DNA from 4 places in the Kocuria tytonicola genome. Region 1 is predicted to be linked to each of the others. Evidence: riboswitches for the same ligand, from Rfam matches in the RefSeq annotation. Region 1 holds a riboswitch; each other region holds the start of a gene.
What was found. Region 1 has a riboswitch for S-adenosylmethionine ahead of EAE32_RS08555 (hypothetical protein). Riboswitches for the same ligand answer to the same signal wherever they lie in the genome.

Region 1 (4,203 bases):
TACCAGAAGCTGGAGAACAACGAGGACCCGGGCGCCCACCACGGCCACGACGGCCCCGTTCGGCTGCGCACCGTGCCCCCGGCGGACCCGAGCGGCGTCGCCCTGCTGGAGGCGGCCGAACAGGCAGGCATCCCCCGCGCGGACTTCAACACCGGCAAGACCGTGACGCAGGGCGCGAGCTTCTTCCAGATCAGCGCCCGCGAGGACGGCACGCGGTCCTCCTCCTCCGTGAGCTACCTGCACCCCGCCCAGGACCGTGAGAACCTCACGATTCTCACGGGCACCCAGGTCAAGCGGGTGCTCTTCGACGAGGACCGCCGCGCCACCGGCGTGGAGGTCACGGACAACGCGTTCGGCAAGGCGCACGTGATCTCCGCCCGCCGCGAGGTGGTCGTCTCCGCCGGTGCGATCGACACCCCCAAGCTGCTCATGCTCTCCGGCATCGGCCCCGCCGAGCACCTCTCCGAGGTGGGCGTGGACGTGCTCGTGGACTCCCCGGGCGTCGGCTCGCACCTGCAGGACCACCCGGAGGCGGTGATCCAGTGGGAGGCGAAGCAGCCCATGGTGGAGGACTCCACCCAGTGGTGGGAGATCGGCGTGTTCGACCAGGTGGACGAGGGCCTGGACCGCCCGGACCTGATGATGCACTACGGCAGCGTGAACTTCGACATGCACACCTACCGCCAGGGCTATCCCACGGCGGACAACGCGTTCTGCCTGACCCCGAACGTGACCCACGCCCGCTCGCGCGGCACCGTGCGGCTGCGCACGCGTGACTTCCGGGACAAGCCCCGTGTGGATCCCCGCTACTTCACGGATCCCGAGGGCTACGACATGCGCATCATGACGGCGGGCATCCGCCGCGCGCGGGAGATCGTGGCGCAGCAGGGCATGTCCGAGTGGGCCGGCAGGGAGCTGTTCCCCGGGGAGGACGTGCAGAGCGACGAGGAGATCGCGGACTACATCCGCCGCACCCACAACACCGTGTACCACCCGGCGGGCTCGTGCCGCATGGGTCCGGTGGAGGACGCGGACTCGCCCCTGGACCCCCAGCTGCGGGTCAAGGGGGTGAGGGGGCTGCGCGTCGCGGACGCCTCCGTGATGCCGGAGCTAGTGACCGTGAACCCCAACATCACCGTCTACATGATCGGTGAGCGGGCCGCGGAGCTGATCGCGGCGGACCACGGGGCCGGGCAGCAGTAGCCCTCGACCCGGCCAACGACGACGCCCGGCGCCGTGAGGTGCCGGGCGTCGTCGTGCTCCGGACCGGTCTGCCCCGGTGCCGGGGAGCGCCGAGGCGCTCAGGCGGAGAGCGGCTCCAGCTTGTAGAAGGACATCCCGCCGGTGACGCCGGAGGCCCCGGGGACCAGGAGCCTGCGGTACTTGGCGCACCACTGGCCCCTTCCGCGGGTGTGCTGCGCGGCCGCGGCAACCGCACGGACGTCGTCCGTGGCGTACTGGTGCTGCTGGCCGTCGGGCTCCGTGAGCGACACGAGGTGGTGCGCGGTGTCCGCGTGGACGGTGACGTCCACCCACTGCTCGCGGGAGTCGGGGCTCGTCCGCTGGGTGGACGGGGGTCGCTGTGCTGTGCTGTTCATCTTCCGGGGCCTCTGGTTGTTTCTGGTCGCTTGCCGGAGTCACACGTGTGAATCGGCCACTTCGTCATCCAAACCACCCCTGAACCGAGGGTTGGCGTGCGCCGAGTTGGAGCTCGGGTGAGCGCGCGGGCCAGTGGCCCGTGCGCAGGCGCATCTCGTGAAGGTGGTTCGAGCCTAGTCAGCGCTGCCCGGTGCGAGCCAGGGAGCGGCCGGGAATGTCATCAAAACTTAACCAACGGAGCCTCGTGGCCCGGGCCGTCCGGTCAGCGGGCGCCCAGCCCCGTCCGCCGTGCCCCGTTCGTGCGGGAGTTCACGCGGGCCGCTCGCCCGTAGTGCTCCACGAGCTGGTCGCACACGGCGTCCCACGTGCGGGTCTGCACCGTCCGGTGGGCCGTGCGCGCGAACGCGAGACGCTTGGCGTCGTCGCCCACGAGGTCCCGCACCCGATCCCGCAGGGCCTCGGTGTCCCCGGGGCGGTAGAGCCAGCCGTTGCGGGAGGAGTCCACGAGGTCCAGCGGGCCGCCGCGGCCCACGGCGACCACGGGGACCGCGCAGGCCATGGCCTCCTGGATGGTCTGGCAGAACGTCTCGTGCTCGCCGGGGTGGACGAACACGTCCAGGGAGGCCATGACCGTGGCCAGCTCGGTGCCGGAGAGGAACCCCTCGAAGTGGGCGTGGGGGAGCAGCGCACGCAGCGACTCCTTCTGGGGGCCGGAGCCCACCACCACGAGCTGGGTGTCCGGCAGGGAGTCCAGGACCACGAGGTCCGCCACCTGCTTCTCCGGAGCGAGCCGCCCCACGTACCCGACGATCCGCCGGCCGCCGCCCACCCGATCGCGCCACGCGTCGTCGCGCCGGTCCGGGCTGAAGCGGACGGTGTCCACGCCGCGGCGCCACGTGTGGACCCGCTGCACCCCGTGCTCGTGCAGGGAGGCGATGGACGCCGTGGAGGGGGCCAGGGTGAGGGTGGCGCTGTTGTGCATGGTGCGCACGTGGGACCACATGCTCTTCTCCAGGAGCGCGGCGCCGTAGCGCGCGGCGTAGCCGGGGACGTCCGTCTGGTAGACGGCCACGCACGGCAGACCCAGGCCCTTGGCGGCCTGGATGGCCTGCCAGCCCAGGATGAAGGGGGAGGCCACGTGGACCACGTCCGGCGCGAAGCGCGCCAGGATGCGCTGCATCCGGTTCACGGTGCAGCTTGCGACGCGCACCTCCGGGTACCCGGCGAGCGGGAGGGAGGGAATACGCTCCACACGCACGCCGTCCACGTGGTCCACGGAGCCCAGGAAGAGGGTCTTCTCGTAGGAAGGAGCGATCACCATGGCCTCGTGGCCGTGGTCGCGCAGGTGTTCCAGGACGCGGATCACGGAGTGGGTGACGCCGTTGACGTGGGGGAGGAACTGTTCTGCCACCAGTGCGATTCTCACGCCTCCACCCTGGCGTCCGTGCCCCACCGCGGCGTCACGCACCGGTGTCCTGCGGGTGAAGTCCGGACGAACAGCGCTGCGGGCCGCGGCCGCCCGGACGTGGAAAGATGAGCGTGATGAAACTTCCCTCAGTGCCCGGTGCGATCACGGGCGTACGCGACCGATGGCGAGCGCGCGGCTCCTCCGCCGCGGACGGTTCCGCCCCAGACGACCGGCGGGAACCCGGACGGCTCCCCCCGGGCGGCGCACCAGGCTCCAGTACGGGGGATTTCGGCAGGGGGGACGACGGCGCACGGGGCGCCGGGGCGCGACGCTCCGTCACGCAGCCCGCCACCGCGACGTCTCCCGCCGCGAAGCCCCCCGCGGTGCAGCGCGACGACGCGGGGCTGCCCATGCCCCTGGCCCTGCAGGGCGTCGTCGAGATGCTCGCGGTGGGTCTGGTGGGCCTGCTGCTCGGCGCTCTGCTGCTGGGCGCGGTCTGGGTGGCCGGGGGCTTCGCGACGCTCGGCGCCGGCGGCAGCCTCCGGCTGGCCGGGCTCGGCTGGCTGCTTGCGCACGGCACGCCCCTGGACGTGCGGGCCGCCGAGGGGTTGCCCCTGGACGGCGGTGGCACCGTCACCCTGGTGCCGCTCGGTCTCACGCTGATCCCGTTTGCGCTCGCCGTGGTCGCCGGGCGGCGGATCGCGCGGGCCTGCTGGCGCGGGCAGTTCCTCGTGCCGTTCTGCGCGGGCATGGTGGCGTACGCGCTCCTCGCCGCGGTGGTGGCACTGGTCTCCCGCACGGACCAGGTGTCCGTGGACCTGCTCTCCGCGGCACTGTGCTCCCTGCTGCCCGTGGGCCTGGGGGCACTCGTGGGCGGCTGGAGCGTCTCGCGCTCGCTGGCAGCGGTCCTCGGGACGGATGCCGCCTCCTGGCTGCAGCGCACGAGCCAGTACTCGCGCTGGGCGGGCTCCTACGTGTGGGCCGTGATCCGCGCGGGATCCCTCGCGGCCGCCGCGGCCGTGGCGGGAGGTGCGCTGCTGCTCGTCGTGGCGCTCGCGGGGAACTGGGGCGGCATCGTGACCGTGTACCAGGATCTCGGCACGGGGACCGCGGGGGACACTGCGCTCACCGCCCTGCAGTTCGGCTTCCTCCCCAACATGGTGCTCTGGGCCCTCGCGTGGGCCTCCGGCGCCGGC
Region 2 (4,203 bases), on a different contig from region 1:
CGCAACCGGTCCAGGGTGTCCACGGCGCGGGCCAGGTCCGTGCGCCACACGGTGCGCCCGCCCACGACGCCGCCCACCACCGCACGTCCGCCCCACGCCTCGAGCGCGGCGGCCGAGGGCACGTCCCCGCGGTCGAGGTCCACGGCCAGGGCGTCCGCGTCCGTCCGGGCGAGGGCGAGCAGCGCGTCCTCCCCGGCCTCCCCGTAGCCCACGGTCACGAGCACCGCGGGCCGGTGCACGGGGTGGGTGAGCCGGGCGTAGGCGGCTTCAAGGGCCGTGACGATCTCCGCGCGGTCCACGGCCCAGCCGTCCGCGGCGAGCGCGGGCTCGTCCAGCTGCACCCACTGCACGCCAGCAGCCGCGAGCTCCGAGAGGATCGTGAGGTAGTGGCCCACCACGTCGTCGAGCCGGGCCAGCGGGTCGGCCGGGGCGTCGTCGGTGGTCTCGGGGCGGGACAGCAGCAGCAGCGTCACCGGGCCCACGAGCACGGGGCGGGTCCTGGTCCCGGTACGGCGCAGGGTGTCCCGGTAGCGGGACACGAGGCTCTCGGGGTGCGCGCTGAGGGGTGTGTCCGGCCCGATCTCGGGAACGTAGTAGTGGTAGTTCGTGTCGAACCACTTGGTCATCTCCAGCGGCTCCAGGTGGTCCGTGCCCCGGGACAGGGTGGTCACCAGCTCGATGCCGCGCGCGGTGTCCGGGGCGGCGGCACGGAAGCCGTCCGCGGCGAAGCGGGCCGGCACCGCACCCAGGGCGAGGGCGGTGTCCAGCACGTGGTCCACGGCGAAGCCCTCGCCGGGCACGGCGGCGTCGTCGGTCAGACCGAGCTGGGTGAGCCGCGTCGTCGTGCGCTCCCGCAGCTGCGCGAGGGTGTCCAGGACGGTGCTCGCGGGGTGCTCCCGCGGGTCCTTCCAGTAGGCCTCCAGGGCCCGTTTGAGATCGCGGTCCGGGCCGATCCGGGGATAGCCCAGGACGGTGGCGGTGGGGAACGCGGGGGTGTGCTGGGTGGTCATGGGAACTCCTTCGTCAGGGGTGTCAGGGGTTGTCTGGGGTGGAAGAGGGTGTGCGGAACCGCGCTCGCGGGCGGGTGCGCTCGCGAAACGGGTGGTGGGGTGTCTGAATGTCCGAGTGCCTGGGGGCCTGGGGGCCTGGGGGCGCGGCGCGCGGGTCCCCGGTTGGCTGCCGCCGGGGCTACGCCGCGGGCTACACCGCGGGACTGCGGCCGCGGTACTCCCGGGCGGCGTCCCGGACGCGCAGGTGCTCCAGGATGGTGAGTGCTGCCTCGGGCCGGTTGAACGTGTAGAGGTGGAACCCGGCGCAGCCCAGGTCCAGGAGGTCGTCGATGAGCGAGAGCGTGGCCGCGATGCCGCGGTGGCGCATGTCCTCGGGGGAGTCCGCGGCGAGGAAGTCCGTGAGGCGCCGCGGCACGGAGACGCCGGTGATCTCGGTCATCCGCCGCAGCCGCCGGGGGTCCGTGAGGGGCATCAGCCCGGCCACCACGGGGATGTGGATGCCCTCGGAGCGGGCCCGCTCCAGGAACCGGGCGTAGTCCTCGGGCTCGTAGAGCACCTGGGTGATCCCGTAGTCCGCGCCGGCCTCCTGCTTGTCCCACAGGGACGCGAGGTCCGCCTCGAAGTCACGCCCCCGCGCGGGTGAGGGGTAGCAGGCCACGGACACGGACAGCGGCCGGGTCCCGGGGCGGAACCCGTCCCCGAAACGACGCCGCTCCACGTCCCGCACGAGCCGCACGAGGTCCGAGGCGCGGTTCAATCCGCCCGGAGGGGTCACCCACTCGGCGCCGCCCAGCGGCGGGTCCCCGCGCAGGGCGAGGAGGTCGCGGACGCCGTCGTCCAGCAGCTGCTCCACGGCGCTCTCCAGGCCCGCGCGATCGGTGCCGCCGCACGTGAAGTGGGCCATGACCGGGGTGTTCGTGGTGCGGCGCAGGTGCCGCAGCGCCTCACGGGTGACGCCGGGGGCACCCGAGTGGCCGTGCGTGACGGAGAAGAAGTCCGGGCCGGCCTGGGCCATGGCGTCGATGCTGCGCCACACGGTGTTCGGGTCCGCGGTGGGACGTGGCGGGAACACCTCGAACGAGACGAGCGTGGAGCGGCGGGGCCGGCGCACGAGCCAGGACGTGCCCGTGGGAGGCTCCACCGGGTGGACGGGGGCGGTGCGGGCTGCTGCCAACGGTGCGGGCATACGAGAAAACCTCCGGCGGTAGGACGCCGGAGGTGTGAGATCCGAGCGCCGTACTTGCCGATCACGCGGTTGCGCGACGGCCGGATCGTCATCTGGGGCACCCCACTACAGCAGGAGGGTTGCCGTCCGGCCAGCCAGAGCTTTGCGCCGGAACTCATGATCCTTGATGTGCGAGCGACGGTAGCACGGGCCGCTGGTCTGTCAAAAGTCCGGGCGGCGGAGCGCCTTCGGCCTCAGCGGGGCGGATGCGCCGCCGAGCTGCCGCTGCGCGGGGCGTCCTCGGCGGCTGGTGCGGCCGAGGGGGCCTCCGGATCGAGCGGGTCCTCCGGGTAGCGGTCCTGGTGGAAGAGCCGCACCAGGGACAGCGTCACGGCGGTCAGGGTGAGGGAACCCGCCAGCAGCACCAGGAAGAAGGGCAGGACCGGGTACCTCACGGCCCAGTCGCTGGAGAAGTAGGAGCCGGCGTAGCCCACCGCGCCCAGGACACCGAGAACGGCGGCCAGGGCGTAGAGGAAGGTTTCGGGGCGGTGACGGTGCAGGAAGGGGGCCATGATGTCCTCGCAGCGGGTCAGCGCGGAACGGGTGTCACGAACGTGCGCCGACGCGTCCGGGTGCGCGGGCGCCGTCGTGCAATGGCGTGGGGCAGTGATGACGACATGCTAGCAACGCGGCGCATCGTGCCTGGTGAGGCGGGGGTCACGACGCGGCGGTGCGGCACCGTTGTCCATGCACACGCATGCCGTTGACGGGGGGCGGGACGCTGCGACGCGCCCCACCGCGACGGCTCTCCGAGACCTCCGCCGGCCCGTGCGCCTGTCGGAGCGCGGTGCTAGACAGGAGTCATGTCACACCTGGACCAGCTCCCCCGGGAGCTCGTGAGCGATCTTCACGTCCGCGCCGCCCACCCGCTCAGCGGCGGGGACAGTGCCAACGCCTTCCGCCTGGAGACCCCGGCGGGTCCTCTGTTCGCCAAGACCATGCCGCACGCCGCCGAGGGGGTCCTGCCGGTCGAGGCCGCGGGGCTGGAGGCGCTGCGCGCGGTGTGCCCCGAGGAGGTGCGGGTCCCGCGCGTGCGCCACGTGAGCGAGGACGCGCTCGTGCTGGAGTGGATCGACGAGGCCTCGGGCGGCCGTGACGCCGCCACGGAACGCAGCTTCGGCACCGGGCTGGCCCTGATCCACCGGGCCCGCGCGCCGCACGTGGGGTGGCTCTCCCCGGACCTCCCCGAGCGCATTGGATCGGCGCCCGTGGACCTCACCCCCACCGACGACTGGGCGGACTTCCTGCTGCGGCGCCGCATCGAGCCGCTGCTGCGCGAGGCGGTCGATGCCGGGAACCTGGACCCCGCGGCGTCGGGCCTGCTGGCGAGCCTCGCTCCGCGGGCCGCCGAGCTCGCGGGGCCGCCCGAGCCCCCGAGCCTGGTGCACGGAGACCTCTGGGCCGGGAACCGGGTGGTGGACCGCGCGGGCGCGAACTGGCTCATCGACCCCTCGGCGTTCTACGGCCACCGGGAGTACGACCTCGCCATGATGCAGCTCTTCGGCGGCTTCGGGCGGGACTGCTTTGCCGCCTACGACGAGACCTACCCCCTCGCCGACGGCTGGCACCAGCGTGTGCCGTGGTACCAGCTGCCGCCGCTGCTGATCCACGCCATCCGCTTCGGCGGGGGCTACGGCGGCTCCGTGATGAGGGCGCTGCGCCGGCTGGGCTGAGCGGCGGCGACGGCGCAGGCGCCCCGGCCGTCAGGTGCCGGACGTGCCGTGGAAACCGGTGGGGCCACCCTCCGGACATGCGCGGGTGCGCCGCCGGAGGTGGCACGCCGGACTGGGTGCACGGGGTTGGACAGCGTTCGCCCGTGTACCGCATGATGCTTACTAGATGATCTAACCATCGTGGACTCGAGGTGCGGCATGGACAGCAGCGGCGCGGAGCTCGTCAACGCCGGGCCCCACTCGCGTGCGCTGCGGCGGGTGATCACCCTGAACCAGGAGATCGGTTTCCAGGTGC
Region 3 (4,203 bases), 220 kb from region 1:
GGTGGTCTCCGCCTTGGGGTGCGCGAAGATCTCCGCGGTGCTCCCCACCTCGACGACGCGCCCGCCGTCCATCACGGCCACTCGGTCCGCGACGGCGCGCACCACGTCCATCTCGTGGGTGATGAGCACGATGGTGATCCCCAGTTCACGGTTGACCCGGCGCAGCAGGCCCAGCACCTCCTGGGTGGTCTCCGGGTCCAGGGCGGAGGTGGACTCGTCCGCGAGCAGCAGCTCGGGGCTCGTGGCGAGCGCCCGGGCGACGCCCACGCGCTGCTTCTGCCCGCCCGAGAGCTGCTCGGGGTAGTTCCCGGCGCGCTCGGTGAGGCCCACGAACTCCAGCAGCTCCGCCACGCGGGCCTTCCGGTTCTCCGCGCTCCACCCGGCACGCTTGAGCGGGTACTCCACGTTGCCCGCCACCGTGCGCGAGGTGAACAGGTTGAACTGCTGGAAGATCATGCCGATGTCCCGGCGGACGGGTGCCAGCTGGGTCTCCGACCGGCCGTCCACGCGCCGCCCGGCAACCTCGAGGAAACCGGAGGTCACGGGCTCGAGGCCGTTGATGAGGCGCACGAGCGTGGACTTGCCGGCCCCGGAGTAGCCGATGACCGCGAAGATCTCGCCCCTGCGGATGTCCAGGTCCACGGACTCGACGGCGGTGACCGTGCGCCTGCGGCGTCGGTTCCCCGTCTCGAAGACCTTGCTGACGTCCCGGAAGCTGACCAGGGTGCTCGCCGTGTCGGCTGGGCTCACTTGCTCTGCTCCTTGAGGTCCTGCGAGTACCGCGCGAGCAGGTCCTTGAGCTCCTGCTGGTCCACCTTGGTGGGAACGGCGGTGCCCTTGGTCTCCTTCTTCTCGGCCTCCTGGACCGTGGAGTCGTAGTAGAAGCTCGCCACCTTCTTCAGCGTCTCGTTGTCCGCGTTCGCCTGGGTCGCGGCGAAGAGGTTGTCGTAGACCTTGGCGCTGTCGGCGGTGGGGTCGTCCTGCGCGAGCGCGTTCTTCGGGTCGAGGTTCGCGCGGTCCAGGAAGTCGTTGTTGACCACGGAACCGGCCACCGAGTCCATGGACAGCACGGTCTGCTCGGCGGAGACCGGGCGGACCTTGACCTTGGACTTCTCGGCGTCGAGGTCCTGCTCCGTGGGCGCGATCGTGTCCTTGGTGAAGGACACCAGCCCCTGCTGCTTCAGCAGGTTCAGGGAGCGCGAGAGGTTGATGGAGTCGTTGGGCACGGCGATCTCGTCACCCTGCTTGAGGTCCCCCACGGACTTCGCGGTCTTGGAGTACAGCCCCAGCGGGAAGATCGACGTGGAGCCCACGGGCGTGATGGTGTCCCCGGAGCTGTTGTTGTAGTCCGCGAGGTACGCGATGTGCTGGAACCAGTTCATGTCGATGTCCCCGCTCTTCAGTGCGGGGTTCGGCTGGCTGTAGTCGCTGAAGTCCACGTACTCGACCGTGACGTCGTGCTGCGCCGCCACGTCCTTGAGCGCATCCTGCACGGGGGTCGAGCCCACGATGCCGATGGTGATCTTGCCGTCCGCGGCCGGGTCCGTGTTCTCGGAGCCGCCACCGCACGCGGTGAGGGTCAGGCCCAGGGTGGTGGCCAGTACTACGGGGAGCAGTCGTTTGGTTCGCACGATCATGCCTTTCCAGGGTCGGGGTCCGGTCGCGCGGAGCGAAGGGTCCCGCCTGGATGAGGGCAATGATCAGACACGTGCCATTCGAAGAGAAACCGCACTTGCCGTGATCTTTTCGAACCGCGGCCGGATGGTCATCTGGGGCACCCCGCTACGGGAGAGGGTTGCCGTCCGGCCAGCCAGAGCTACGCGCCGGATCTCGTCATCCGCCCACGAGCCTAGCACGGGACTGCGGCACCACCGGCACCGCCCGTGCCTCAGCGGCCGCGGGAGATTCGCTCGCCCGCGTGGGCCCGGGCCCACCGCTCAGCCTCGAGGACATCCTCCAGCGTGGGCTCCCGCACCCCGTCGTGGTCTCCCACCACGCGCTCCACGAGGTCCACGATCCCCGTGAAGCCCAGCTCCCCGCGGTGGAACGCGTGCACGGCCTCCTCGTTCGCCGCGTTGAACACCGCGGGCCAGGTCCCGCCCAGAGACCCCGCGCGCTTCATGAGCTCCACCGCGGGAAAGGCCTCGGCGTCCAGGGGCTCGAACGTCCACTGCGCGGCGGTGCTCCAGTCGCACGGCACCGCCGCGCCGGTCACGCGGTGGGGCCAGCCGACGCCGAGCGCCAGGGGAAGCCGCATGTCCGGCGGGGAGGCCTGCGCGATCGTGGAGCCGTCCACGAACTGCACCATGGAGTGCACCACGGACTGCGGGTGCACGGTCACGTCGATGCGCTCCAGGTCCACGTCGAAGAGCAGGGACGCCTCCAGGACCTCGAGCGCCTTGTTGACCATCGTGGCGGAGTTGGTGGTCACCATGACTCCCATGTCCCATGTGGGGTGCTTGAGGGCCTGCGCGGGGGTGACGTCCGCGAGCTGCGCGCGGTTCATCCCGCGGAACGGGCCGCCGGACGCGGTCAGCACCAGACGTGCCACCTCCCCCGCCGTGCCGGAGCGCAGGGTCTGGGCAATGGCCGAGTGCTCGGAGTCCACCGGGATCAGCGCGTCGGCGAGGCCCGTGGCCTCGGCCGCGCGTTTCACGAGCGGCCCCCCGGCGATCAGCGACTCCTTGTTGGCCAGCGCCACGCGGTGCCCCGCCGTGAGAGCCGCGAGCGTGGGAGCCAGACCGATGCTGCCGGTGATCCCGTTGAGCACCACGTCCGTCCCGTTCCACTCGGCGATCCGCGTGGCCGCCTCGGGACCGTGGAACACCTCGGGAAGCGCCGCCGACGACGCCGCCCGCGTCCGTGCCGCGAGCAGCTCACGCAGCCGGGCGGCGTCGTCCGCCGTGCCACTCGTGCCCACGGCCGCCACCGCGAAGTCCACGGCCTGGCGCGCGAGCAGCTCCAGGTTGCCGGCACCGGCCGCGAGGGCGAGCACCCGGAAGGGCGGGTGCTCCGCGTCCGTGACGGGCCGGGCGAGCCGTGCCGCCGAGGCGACGACGTCCAGCGCCTGCGTGCCGATGGAGCCGGTGGAGCCCAGGATCACCAGACTGCGGGGGGCGTCCCGGGTGGCGCGGTCGAGGTCCGGGGTCATGGCGGGTGCGCTGTTCATGGGACCAGTATGGCCCGGACGCGGTGTGGGCCCGGCTCCGCAGATGCGACAAGGGCGCCACCTCGGAGGTGACGCCCTTGCGCGAAGGCCCCTCAGGGCCTGTGGGTCGTTCAGCGACGACGCCCGGTCACGAAGCCGTAGACCAGCAGCACGATGAGTGCGCCGACCACGGACGTGATGATGGTGCCGATGCTGATCTTGTCGATCCCGGCGTGCAGGCCCGGAATGAAGCTGCCCAGCCAGCCGCCGAGGAACGCGCCCACGACGCCCAGGATGATGGTCACGATGATCCCGCCACCCTGCTTGCCCGGCAGGATCAGCTTGGCGAGGGCGCCAGCGATCAGACCGAGGATGATCCAGCTAATAATGCCCATTTCTCCACCTCAAGTTGTCGTTGCTCGCGCATGCGGTTGCCCACATGACGGGGCGAGCCTCGCTCTGGTCAGCGAACTGCCGTTCAGTGTACTACCAGATAGCAGGACTATAGGCCTTACCGTCGGGTAGGAGATGTGGCTCACAGAAACCGCCCTCCCCCGCGATCAGTGGGCCACGGGCTTCTCCGCGCCCACACCCGTGAGCGAGCGCACCTCCATCTCGGACTGCTTGTACGGATCCTCCTTGCGGCGCTCCGTGACGGAGCCCAGGAAGCCCAGCAGGAACGAGGCCGGGATGGAGATGATGCCCGGGTTGGACAGCGGGTAGACGGCGAAGTCCGCGGTGGGGATCATGGACGTCTCCGCACCGGACATGACCGGGGAGAAGACGATCAGCACCACGGAGAGGATCAGCCCGCCGTACATGGACCACACGGCCCCTCGCGTGGTGAACCGCTTCCAGTACAGGGAGTAGAGGATGGTGGGCAGGTTGGCGGAGGCGGCCACCGCAAAGGCGAGGGCCACGAGGAACGCCACGTTCTGCCCCTGCGCGCCGATGCCACCCGCGATCGAGATCAGACCGATGACCACCACCGTGGTCTTGGCCACGCGCAGCTCCCGGCGGGGATCCGAGTTCCCCTTCTTGATCACCGACGTGTA
Region 4 (4,203 bases), 160 kb from region 1:
AAGCCGTCGTGGCCGCTCGGTGAGGTGATGGTGTGCACCTCGTGCTCACCGGGCAGCGCTTCGGCGAGCTCCGCGGACTCCTCGGGCGGGAACAGCCGGTCCGAGTCCACGGCGGCCACGAGCCACTCGCAGCGGGTGCGCGCAAGGGCCTGCCGGAGGCTGCCGCGGCCGCGGGCGACGTCGTGGGACATCAACGTCTCGTTGACGCTGAGGTACGCGTTCGCGTCGAAGCGCGCCGCGAGCTTCTCCGCCTGGTGGTCCAGGTAGCCCTCCACCCGGTAGCGACCCCGGCTGCCGGGGTACGTGCCCGCGGGGTCCTCGCGCGGCTGGGGCTCCCGCCCGAAGCGCGCGGCGAGCTCGTGGGCGCTGCGGTAGGTGATGTGCGCGATCCGCCGTGCCAGGCCGAGGCCCTCCACGGGGTGCGGGCCCGCGTAGTAGTCGCCGTGGTGGAACCGGGGGTCCTGGCGGATGGCGAGTGCCTGGGTGCGGCCCCACGCGAGCTGCTCCGCGCTGACCCGGGCGTTCGCGGCGATCACCGCGCACGCGGCCACCCGCTCGGGGTGGCACACGGCCCACTCCAGCGCGCGGGCCCCGCCCATGGAGCCGCCCACCACGAGCCGCCACTGCGGGATCCCCAGCAGGTCCGCGAGCCGCGCCTCCGCGGCCACGGTGTCGCGCACGGTGATGCGCGGGAAGCGCGAGCCCCACGGGGCGCCGTCCGGGGCCAGGCTCGCCGGGCCGGTGCTGCCGTGGCAGCCGCCCAGGATGTTCGCGCACACCACGAACCAGCGGTTGGTGTCGATCGCGGCCCCCGGTCCCACGAGCCCGTCCCACCAGCCGTCGGTCCCCGCGGCCACGCGGCGGTCCAGGGTGTCGAAGGGTGCGGTGTCCCCGTACCCAACACTGGTGCCGCGCGCCACGTGCGAATCGCCCGTGAGCGCGTGCTCGACCAGCACTGCGTTGGAGCCGTCCGGGGCCAGCTCGCCCCACGTCTCGTACGCCAGGCACACGTCCGGCAGGCGCACCCCGGACTCCAGCTCCAGCTCCCCGAGGTCCGCGCGGCGCACCACGCCGTCCCGGCGCACGGTGGGCGCGGTCTGCACCGCGCTCACGCCGCACGCTCCGCGTCCGTGCCACCACGCGCCCTCGACGACGCCGCTGGGCCACCTCCGCGACCCGCGCCCACCGCCGTGTCGGCAACCACGGCGTCATCGCCACCCTGTGCCGACTGTGCCGACCGCGAGCGCGCCGGCTCCTGCGCGTCCCCCGCGGTCGGGGCGCCTGCCACCGCCGCGAAACCGGCCTCCAGGTCCGCGAGGATGTCCTCGATGCCCTCGGTGCCCACAGAAAGCCGCACGAAACCGGGTTCCACACCCGCCGCGAGCTGCTCCTCGGCCGAGAGCTGCGCGTGCGTCGTCGACGCCGGGTGGATCACCAGCGAGCGCACGTCCCCGATGTTCGCCACATGGGAGTGCAGGCCGAGTGCGTCCACGAAGGCGATCCCCGCGTCCCTGCCGCCGTCCAGGACGAAGCCGAGGACGGAACCGGCTCCTCGGGGGGCGTACTTCCGGGCGCGCTCGTGCCACGGCGAGGAGGGCAGGCCCGCGTAGGAGACGGAGCGCACCTCGGGGCGGGCCTCGAGCCACTCGGCCACCCGCTGGACGTTGGCCACGTGGCGCTCCACGCGCAGGGAGAGCGTCTCGATCCCCTGCTCGATGAGGAACGCGTTGAACGGTGAGATGGCCGAGCCCAGATCACGCAGCAGCTGCACGCGCGCCTTGAGCACGTAGGAGAGGTTCGCGCCGAACGCGCCGCCCTCCCCCAGGTCCCGCGCGTACACCAGGCCGTTGTAGGTGGGGTCCGGCTCGTTGAAGCCGGGGAAGCGCTCGGGGTCCGCACCGTAGTCGAAGCGCCCGGCGTCCACGATGAACCCGCCGATCGCCGTGCCGTGCCCGCCCAGGAACTTGGTGCCCGAGTGCAGCACGATGTCCGCGCCCCACTCGATGGGCCGCACCAGGTACGGGGTGGCCACGGTGTTGTCCACGATCAGCGGCACACCGGCCCGGTGGGCGATCTCGGCGACCGTCTCCACGTCCAGGACATCGTTGCGGGGGTTGGGGATCATCTCCCCGAAGAACGCCACGGTGCTGGGCCGCACGGCGTCCCGCCACTGCTGCGGGTCATCCGGGTCCGCCACGAAGGTGGTCTCCACCCCCAGCCGCGCGAGCGTGTGCTTGAGCAGGTTGTAGGACCCGCCGTAGAGGGAGGGGCTGGCCACCACGTGACTGCCCGCGCCGCCCAGGTTGAGCACCGCCAGCGTCGCGGCGGCCTGCCCGGACGCGACCATCAGTGCGCCCACGCCGCCCTCGAGGGAGGCGATGCGGTTCTCCACCACCTCCGTGGTGGGGTTGGTCAGGCGGGAGTACAGGGGTCCCATCTCCTGCAGGGCGAACCGGGCGGCGGCCGTGTCCGCGTCCGGGAACACGAAGGACGAGGTCTGGTAGATGGGCAGCGACCGGGCTCCGGTCACGGGGTCCGGGTTCTGACCGGCGTGGATCTGCCGGGTCTCGAAGGACCAGCCCTCGGGGTTGTCGGGGGTGGGTGCAGTGCTCATGGCCGTGCTCCTGTGCAGGATCAGGGGCCTGGCGACCGTCCGCACGGCGCCCGCACGAACGGGCAACCGAGGGCCCGCGCTTGCCGCAGACGTCGGACGACGTCCCGGCCAGGTCTTCACCCAGGGCACCCCGCCGCGGTAGGGAGGGTTGCCGGTCAGCAAGCTGGGGCTTGGCGCTGACTCTCGTGACCTAGGCTTCCATTGTGGGAACCACCCCGGGCACCCGTCAAGCGAGCGTTCCGTCCGGGTGGTCCCGTGTGTTGCACCGCCCGATTTGGACGGCCGTATGACGGGTGTCACGATGACTGCATGAAGCTGGACCACGTTTCCTTCGCAGCACAGCCGGACGGGCTGGAGGCCACCACCGAGCGGATCGCGGACCGCCTGGGGATCGAGCCGGTCAAGGGCGGGGTCCATCCCCGCTTCGGCACCCGGAACATGATCCTGCCGCTCACCGACCACCAGTACGTGGAGGTCGTGACCGTCCTGGAGCACCCCGCTGCGGAGAAGGCGCCGTTCGGCCAGGCCGTCCGCGCCCGTTCCGAGGCCGGCGGTGGCTGGCTCGGCTGGGTCGTGGAGGTCCCGGACCTCGCGCCCTTCGAGGACAAGCTCGGGCGCCCCGCCGCCCCGGGTTCCCGGCTCTTCCCGGACGGGCGCCAGCTGGAGTGGCACCAGATCGGCGTCAAGGGCCTGATCGCGGACCCCCAGCTGCCGTTCATGATCCACTTCGACTCCGCGGACGCGATGCACCCCTCCCAGGCCCGTCTCACGGACGTGCGCCTCACCGGCATGGAGATCGCGGGCTCTCCCGAGCGGGTCACGGACTGGCTGGGCGGTCCCGTGGAGGACGTCCTGCGCTCGCTGGACGTCACCTGGAGCGCCCCCAACGGCACCCCCGGCCTGATGGCGGTCTCCTTCGACACTCCGGACGGCACCGTCACCATCTGAGCCCCGGCATCCTGGCGGTGCCACGGTGTCATCCCGCCAGCAGCTGGGGTGCGAGGAAACCGGCCGCGTCCAGCAGGAAGTGGGCCAGCAGCAGCGGCATCACGCGGCCGTACCGGCGGTAGCACCACACGAAGACGAGCCCCATCACGAGGTTCCCCACGGCCGGCCCCACCCCCTGGTACAGGTGGTAGCTCGCCCGCAGCACCGAGGACACCACCGCCACGGTCCACCAGGAGCGGCCCAGCCCGCGCATGCGGTCCGCGAGGAACGCCACCACGATGACTTCCTCCACCAGAGCGTGCCGTGCGGCTGTGAGCGCGAGCAGTGCCACTGCCCACCAGGTGGTGTCCAGCGTGGACGTGGTGATCTGCGCGGTGATCCCGAGCGCACGGCCCACCCGGTAGAGCACGAGCGTGCCGCCGCCCATGGCGAGGAACAGCCCGAGGCCCCAGGCGGCGTCGTGCGCCGGGCGCTTGCCGTCCGCACCCATGCCGCGCAGGGCGGCCGGAATGCGGGATGCGGTGCCCGCCAGGAGGTAGACCGCGAGCGCCACGGGCACGAGGGCGAGGCAAATGCCCGCGAGGCGGCGCAGCGCGTCGACCACCGGTACCCGGCTGAGGGGCTGGTTCAGGGTGGTGGAG

Region 2: another riboswitch for S-adenosylmethionine. It lies ahead of EAE32_RS09915 (methylenetetrahydrofolate reductase); the one in region 1 lies ahead of EAE32_RS08555 (hypothetical protein).
Region 3: another riboswitch for S-adenosylmethionine. It lies ahead of EAE32_RS09510 (MetQ/NlpA family ABC transporter substrate-binding protein); the one in region 1 lies ahead of EAE32_RS08555 (hypothetical protein).
Region 4: another riboswitch for S-adenosylmethionine. It lies ahead of EAE32_RS09240 (bifunctional o-acetylhomoserine/o-acetylserine sulfhydrylase); the one in region 1 lies ahead of EAE32_RS08555 (hypothetical protein).

What each region holds. Positions count from the first base shown of each region.
Region 1 covers NZ_RDEX01000002.1:63,819-68,021, forward strand. Annotated here, with positions in the region: gene EAE32_RS08550 (GMC family oxidoreductase) at 1-1,203, shown strand, start outside; gene EAE32_RS08555 (hypothetical protein) at 1,302-1,598, opposite strand; SAM riboswitch class IV at 1,620-1,761, opposite strand; gene EAE32_RS08560 (glycosyltransferase family 4 protein) at 1,862-3,025, opposite strand; gene EAE32_RS08565 (cell division protein PerM) at 3,142-4,203, shown strand, end outside.
Region 2 covers NZ_RDEX01000003.1:12,071-16,273, forward strand. Annotated here, with positions in the region: gene metE (5-methyltetrahydropteroyltriglutamate--homocysteine S-methyltransferase) at 1-1,010, opposite strand, end outside; gene EAE32_RS09915 (methylenetetrahydrofolate reductase) at 1,201-2,196, opposite strand; SAM riboswitch class IV at 2,242-2,358, opposite strand; gene EAE32_RS09920 (hypothetical protein) at 2,430-2,747, opposite strand; gene EAE32_RS09925 (fructosamine kinase family protein) at 3,039-3,908, shown strand; gene EAE32_RS09930 (MarR family winged helix-turn-helix transcriptional regulator) at 4,107-4,203, shown strand, end outside.
Region 3 covers NZ_RDEX01000002.1:285,987-290,189, reverse strand. Annotated here, with positions in the region: gene EAE32_RS09515 (methionine ABC transporter ATP-binding protein) at 1-750, opposite strand, end outside; gene EAE32_RS09510 (MetQ/NlpA family ABC transporter substrate-binding protein) at 747-1,637, opposite strand; SAM riboswitch class IV at 1,724-1,838, opposite strand; gene dxr (1-deoxy-D-xylulose-5-phosphate reductoisomerase) at 1,889-3,151, opposite strand; gene EAE32_RS09500 (GlsB/YeaQ/YmgE family stress response membrane protein) at 3,280-3,543, opposite strand; gene EAE32_RS09495 (solute symporter family protein) at 3,709-4,203, opposite strand, start outside.
Region 4 covers NZ_RDEX01000002.1:228,623-232,825, reverse strand. Annotated here, with positions in the region: gene metX (homoserine O-acetyltransferase MetX) at 1-1,112, opposite strand, end outside; gene EAE32_RS09240 (bifunctional o-acetylhomoserine/o-acetylserine sulfhydrylase) at 1,109-2,614, opposite strand; SAM riboswitch class IV at 2,686-2,805, opposite strand; gene EAE32_RS09235 (VOC family protein) at 2,924-3,562, shown strand; gene EAE32_RS09230 (CPBP family intramembrane glutamic endopeptidase) at 3,591-4,203, opposite strand, start outside.